Regions from separate parts of the Mesorhizobium sp. M0037 genome, predicted to be linked through region 1. Evidence: predicted binding sites of a transcription regulator. Region 1 holds the regulator's gene; each other region holds the start of a gene.
What was found. The regulator LexA, encoded in region 1, represses DNA repair genes until DNA is damaged. The targets are predictions, from matches to a motif close to TGTTCNNNNTGTGTTCNG.

Region 1 (2,266 bases):
TTCGCCATCTGGCATTTTCAGCGTGTGTCGCCGCTCAGCCTGATCGCCAATCTGGCCGTGATGCCGATTGTATCGTTGATCGTCATGCCGTTTGCCGTGCTCAGCGCGCTGGCGATGCCGTTCGGCGCCGACGGACCGTTCCTCTATGTGATGGGCAAAGGCCTGACGGCGATGATCGCTATATCGGCCTGGATTTCCGAGCGCTCGCCGGTCGACGCCGTCGGGCTGATCTCCATCCGCTCGGTGCTGTTAGTGGCGGTCGCCCTCGTCATCGCCACCATGGCCACCACCTGGCTCAGGTTGGCGGCCGTGCCTTTCGCGCTGGCCGGCCTGTTGACGGTGCCGCAGGTGCTTACGCCAGACGTGCTCATATCCGAGGATGCGCATCTGGTGGCCATGCCGATCGGTGGCGGCGAACTCGCCCTCAACCGCGAACGCTCCAACGAATTCACCACGGACAATTGGAAACGGGCGCTGCGGGCCGAAACCATTATCCCACCTGAGATTTTCGAGGCAACAGATACGCGGTTCGATCTCGATCCGCTCGATCTGACGCCCGGCTCGCCCTTCTATTGCACCGGCGATCTCTGTATCGCCCGGCACCCTTCCGGAGCCATTGTAGCGCTTGCGAAAGACCGCAAGACGGCGCGGCCGGCCTGTGCCTTCGCGAGCCTGATCGTCATCGATGACGCCACCGCCTACAATCCGTGCCGCGACCCGCTGGTGCTGGTCGTGACGAAGAAACAGCTGGCCCGCGACGGCAGCGCCGCCGTCTTCTTCGATCCGCAATCGGCAGCTGCAGCGCCAACCATCCGCTCGCCGTCGACAAGCCGTATCGCCCCTGGCACGAGCAACGCCGCTTCTCCCGCGAAGCGCGCGGCCTGCCGCCTTACAACCAGCGTGAAAAGTACAAACCCAAGCCGGCTCAGTAGCGCCGGATCAATCCGACAAGCTTGCCCTGCACCTTCACCCTGTCCGGTCCAAAAATGCGGGTCTCGTAGGCCGGGTTGGCGGCTTCCAGGGCGATCGAGGCGCCCTTGCGGCGGAAGCGTTTCAGGGTCGCTTCCTCATCGTCGACCAACGCCACCACGATCTCGCCGGGGCTGGCTGTGTCGGCATTGCGGATGATGACCGTGTCGCCATCGAAAATGCCGGCCTCGATCATCGAATCGCCCTTGACCTCGAGCGCGTAGTGTTCGCCGCCCATGATCATATCGGGCGGCACCGAGATCGAATGGGTCTGATGCTGGATGGCGTCGATCGGCACGCCGGCGGCGATGCGTCCCATAACCGGGATTGAAATCGCGGAAACGGCATCGTCATTGCCGGCCGACATCGAACGCGACGGCGAGCCCGGCTTGATCTGGCGGCCGAGACCGCCTTGGCCCAACGCGCCTTGTCCTTGGCCGCCTTGCCCTTGGCCGGTTTGACCAAGACTGCCCTGAATGATGCTCGGCGAAAACTTCCTCGCCGCATTGAGGCCTGGTGCGATCGAGTCGGGCAGCCGCAGCACTTCCAGCGCGCGCGCCCGGTTCGGCAGCCGGCGAATGAAACCGCGCTCCTCAAGCGCCGTGATCAGGCGGTGGATGCCGGACTTGGAGGCGAGGTCGAGCGCTTCCTTCATCTCGTCGAAGGACGGCGGGATTCCGCTCTCCTTCAGGCGTTCATGGATGAACATCAGAAGCTCATGTTGTTTGCGCGTCAGCATCGCGGCCCCCAAGGGTTCTGAAACCAGAATCAGAAAAAACAAACCCAGAACAAACACTATCTGTTCCAGTTGTGTTCCGCAACCTTTTAAAGTTTAATGAATGTGTTGACGTTTTGTTCAGCGTAACGTTCGGCGCTGCGAGCGCCGCCTGCGCCCAGTTGCCAGCAACGGGGTGAAACGAAGACAAAGTGCCCTGCGTCGTCGGCTACGATCGCCGCTTCCTTTTCGGACGGGGCTGCGCAGCATCCGCGCGGGGTTCTCTCTGGGCATAGACCCGCAGCGTGTAGCCGATGTGAGCGGTCATCAGAGTTTTCGCACGTTCGACGTCGCGATCGAGGGCCGCTTCCATCAGGGCGGTATGGTGTTCGATCGCCACGGCGTCGCGCAGGGCCGCCACGGCCTTCCGGTGTCCGTCCGTGCGGCCGGCGGCGGCGCGCAGCGTCGGGGCCAGACCCAGAAAGCGGTGATGGCGATGCAATTGGTCGGAAATCGTTGCATTGAAGCGCAGCAGCCAGCTGGATGTCGCGGCACTGAGCAGCGCCGCATGGAAGGCATCGT
Region 2 (2,266 bases), on a different contig from region 1:
GGGTTTCCCTGCAGCATCACATACAGCGCCGGCAGCATGATCACCAGGCCGAGTGTGTAGAGCCCGTAGTGGATCATGGCGATGCGACGCGCCGCCTTTTGCGGATTGAGCGCGTAGTAGCCGCCGAAGATGGCGCTCGTCACCCAACCGAGCAGATTGATATGCGCGTGCGCCGGAAAAGCGGCGTGGTCACCAGAGATCGCCATCTGCAGGCCGGCCGCAATCCCCAACATCAGGAACAAGATGGCAGTTTTGAAAAAGAGTTCTGAAACCCTCGGCATGTCATTTCTCCCCCTATGCGGTCTGCGACCGCTTGCGACCTGGAGAATACACCCACGCGCAGAACTTTTCCACGCCCCGGTTATGGGGCCATGCCTGCACAGCTTTTTGCACGCTGTTCGACTTTTCTGGCTGCCACAACCCGGCGCCGCCGCGCTACGGCGTCAGCAAGATGTCGGCGCCCGCTCGCTCGTCGAACACCACCGCGCAGCCGCGCCCCAGCGCCACTGCCGACAGCGCGTTGGCCACCGTCTCGTCCGGCGATACGAAATCACCGGTCAGCACTCGCAACTCCTCCACCGCCCTGGCCATTGACACGCAGTGCCCGGCAACGCGATCGCTCGTGCAGGCGTCAATGACGCTGACGAGGTCGATCATCTCGAACTGGCCCATACCGGCCTCCAAAAAAACAGCGTCCCGTCGCGGATATGAACGCCGAGGCGAGAGGCAATGTTCCGCAGGTCCGATGCCCAGGCGGAGCACTCGACAGCCCGACCTGGAACGGGCCGGCCGGCGACAACCGCTTCGCTTGACAATAGGCCCTGTTTGTTCTCTATTTGTTCGGCAAAAACGCCTCTCACAACAGACGCGGCTAATGCTGCAACGCCGCAAAGGGAACGGTCGGGATGGAGCCCACCATCCTGCATGCGGATCTCGACGCCTTCTACGCCTCGGTCGAGCAGCTGCTCGACCCGGCGCTCAGGGGCAAGCCGATCGCCGTCGGCGGCGGCGTCGTGCTTGCCGCTTCCTACGAAGCCAGGGCTTTCGGCGTGCGCGGCGGCATGCCCGGACGACGCGCGCGCGAGCTTTGCCCCGGACTGATCTTCGTCGGCGGCCATTTCGCCGACTATCAGCGGCTGGGCGACGCCGCCATCAAGGTGCTCGACGATTTCACGCCGCTGGTCGAGCGGATTTCCATCGATGAAGCCTTTGCCGACGTCGCCGGCTGCACGCATCTGTTCGGGCCGCCGGCCGAGATCGCCGCCACGGTGCGTCAGCGCGTCCGGGCAGAGCTCGGCCTGCCGATCTCGATCGGCGTGGCGCGCACCAAGCATCTGGCCAAGATCGCCTCGCAGGTGGCCAAGCCCGACGGGCTGGTGGTGGTCGATCCGGACACCGAACTTGCCTTCCTGCATGATCTGCCGGTCGGGCTGATGTGGGGCGTCGGCCCGGCGACCAGAGCGCGGCTGGCCGAGATCGGCATCGAGACCATCGGCCAGTTGGCAAAGACGCATGGTGGGGCGCTGCGAAGATTGCTCGGGCCCGCCGCCGGCGAAAAGCTGGCGTCGCTGGCATGGAACCGCGACCCGCGAAAGCTCGAAACCCACAGGCGGTCGCATTCCGCCGGCGCGCAGTCGGCGCTTGGCAGACGGCCGGCCGAGGCGCGTATCTTCGGACCCGTCCTGCTGCATCTGGCAGACCGGGTCGCCAGCCGGCTCAGGGCGAAATCACGGCCCGGGCGCACGGTGACGGTGCGCGTGCGTTTCGCCGATCTGCGCGCGGTCACACGCTCGCTGACGCTCGATCAGCCGATTTCGGCAACCGCGATGCTGGCCGAAATCGCCGAGGAGCTGGTGCGCGGCGTGCTGGCCGCCAACCCTCGAGAGAAGACCATCTCGCTGCTGGCGGTCTCGGTGTCGCAGATGGAAGAAAGTGCCGAGCTGCAGCTGGAGCTGCCGCTCGGGCTTGCCGATGAAAAGCAGCGGCCCGGCAGCAGGCAAGGCCTAGCGCGCTTTGGCGCCGACCGCGCCATCGACAAGATCCGCCAGCGCTTTGGCAGAGAGGCTGTCGGCTATGGCGCCGTGGCGCTGGAAGCCCGGCGCTCGGTTCCCGATGCCTTCCGCGAACTGGCGGAAAAGGAGCTTTGAGGACCGCCGCGACGGCCAGGCCAATGCTTACGCGGCACCCGAAGATAGCGCTGCATTTCCGGTCTGCCTGAGCAGGCCGACCAGCCAGGCCAGACCCGCCGCAGTTTCGGACATTTTTC
Region 3 (2,266 bases), 120 kb from region 1:
GAACGAGAACAGCCTGGGCTCGATCTCCGGAATGGTGAAGCCGGAAACCGGGCAGGCGAATTTTTCCGAGAACAGGATGCGCTCATGCGTCTCGTTCTTCGATTTGTTGACCGAGTCCTCGCCGGTCTGGCTGGCGTCGAGCGGCCGGTCGGCGAACTCGGCCACCGCCAGCCCTTCCGCCAGCTTGAGCGCCGTTTCGATGGAATCGGCAAGCCGTGTCGCCAGGTCGCCGCGCACGACGATGCGGTCGACGACGACATCGATGTCGTGCTTGTACTTCTTGTCCAACGCCGGCACATCGGCGATCTCATAGAAGACGCCGTCGACCTTGACGCGCTGAAAGCCCTTCTTCTGCAGCTCCAGCAGTTCCTTGCGATACTCACCCTTGCGGCCGCGCACGATCGGCGCCAGCAGGAAAAGGCGCGTGCCTTCCTCGACCGCCAGCACCCGGTCGACCATCTGTGAAACCGTCTGGCTCTCGATCGGCAGGCCGGTCGCCGGCGAATAGGGGATGCCGACGCGCGCGAACAGCAAGCGCATGTAGTCGTAGATCTCAGTGACGGTGCCGACCGTCGAACGCGGGTTCTTCGACGTGGTCTTCTGCTCGATCGAGATGGCCGGCGACAGGCCGTCGATCTGGTCGACATCCGGCTTCTGCATCATTTCGAGGAACTGGCGCGCATAAGCCGACAGGCTCTCGACGTAACGGCGCTGGCCCTCGGCATAGATGGTGTCGAAAGCAAGCGACGATTTGCCGGAGCCCGACAGGCCGGTCATGACGATCAGGCTGTCACGCGGCAGGTCGAGATCGACATTCTTTAGGTTGTGTTCGCGTGCCCCGCGAATGGAAAGGTATTTATGGTCGGCCATCGCCGGTCGCCGCCTCAGGTCTGGTGTCAGTGGGATCGGCGGGTTTTCCCGGCCATTCCCTATGTAGGTATTTTTGCCGCCACGTCGAGAGACGCCACACTTCTCGACCAAAGCCGTTTAACCGTCTTTCGCGCGAACGGGCAAGCGGAAAGAACAAAGACCGAACACGCTCCTGACAAAGCTGTGCAGAAACTGACAAGGGTGTTTCAGAAACTGACCCTGACGTAAGCTCCCGACGATCACATTTTCCGTAACCGGCTATTCAAGGTTGACGCCGTCAAATCAGGGGCGCACTCTGCCGGAGTCAACGGAGCCGGCCGTCTTTGATGGCCTCGCCGCCCATAGCGGCCTGCGAGACGCCGCAGGTTTTTGCGATTTGTGCTTCGGATTGACACCAGTCGCAACGGACATAGGAGCGGAGCATGACGCCACCGGATAGTCCCTTGAGGCTCCACCTGCTAGTGGAGCCGCGGCGGGCATAAGTGCCAGGTAGTTTCAAGGCATTGGAGTGTATGCGTCCAAACGAACGCATCGCGTCAGTCCAACAAACCACCAGACAAACCGTGACCTGCCGAATCCCACAAAAATCAGAGACGGCTAGTCGGATCGTCGGCTGAATGCCGCGAAGCATCCGAAATCAAAGTCGGTATAACACTACCGGCAGTTTGGATTTGGAATCCAAAAAAAGCCCCGACCGTTAGCGGAAGCAACGGCGGGGCTGTTCTTTTGTGAGGAAGTCGTCGGCGCAGGCTTTCTCTCCCGTATAGTAATTGGAAAAGGGGCTACCGGCGCGGCGGCTTGATCCCACCCGTGCCGACATCGACAGTGATGCTGCCGGAAATCCTGACATCGGTGTCGCCGATCTTGAACGTGCCGTTCTCGCCGGCAGGCAGCGCGTCGTCCGGCTCCGGCTGCGGCGCGGGCTTGGCGATGCGGTAGTCGCCGGTCACGCCGGGCAGGGCGCCTTTCCGCGACGTGCTGGTGCTGCCCCCGGCAAAGGCCATGCTCGACGTCGCCGCCGTGATGGCAATGGCTATGGTCAGTCTGTTCAGGTGGTAGCGCATGGCAAGACTATAGTGCCGCGCTCAAGGCGAGGCCAGACCAGCGGCGTTGAAATTGAGGGAACACCGGCCTGCATTCAATCCGCCGATCAGGCCGCCGCCTTTTTGCGGGTGTCGAACACATGGTCGACGAGGCCCCACTCCTTGGCCTCCTTGGCGGTCATGAAGAAATCGCGGTCGAGCGTGCGTTCGACCTCTTCATAGGTGCGGCCGCAATGCTGCGCATACAGTTCCGTCATGTGCCGTTTGGTGCGCAAAATGCCTTCGGCATGGCGCTGGATGTCGGAGGCCTGGCCCTGGAAGCCGCCCAGAGGCTGGTGCAGCACGATGCTGGC

Region 2: the regulator LexA is predicted to act here: its motif matches at 827-844, upstream of dinB (DNA polymerase IV).
Region 3: the regulator LexA is predicted to act here: its motif matches at 1,020-1,037, upstream of uvrA (excinuclease ABC subunit UvrA).

What each region holds. Positions count from the first base shown of each region.
Region 1 covers NZ_JAMYVB010000001.1:759,255-761,520, forward strand. The annotation lists partial or broken gene NKJ78_RS03970 (ComEC/Rec2 family competence protein) at 1-932, shown strand, start outside; gene lexA (transcriptional repressor LexA) at 926-1,708, opposite strand; gene NKJ78_RS03980 (GntR family transcriptional regulator) at 1,914-2,266, opposite strand, start outside.
Region 2 covers NZ_JAMYVB010000023.1:3,087-5,352, reverse strand. The annotation lists gene NKJ78_RS26805 (heme-copper oxidase family protein) at 1-281, opposite strand, end outside; gene NKJ78_RS26800 (hypothetical protein) at 436-672, opposite strand; gene dinB (DNA polymerase IV) at 906-2,147, shown strand.
Region 3 covers NZ_JAMYVB010000001.1:639,434-641,699, forward strand. The annotation lists gene uvrA (excinuclease ABC subunit UvrA) at 1-870, opposite strand, end outside; gene NKJ78_RS03285 (hypothetical protein) at 1,653-1,874, opposite strand; gene NKJ78_RS03290 (ATP-dependent Clp protease proteolytic subunit) at 2,021-2,266, opposite strand, start outside.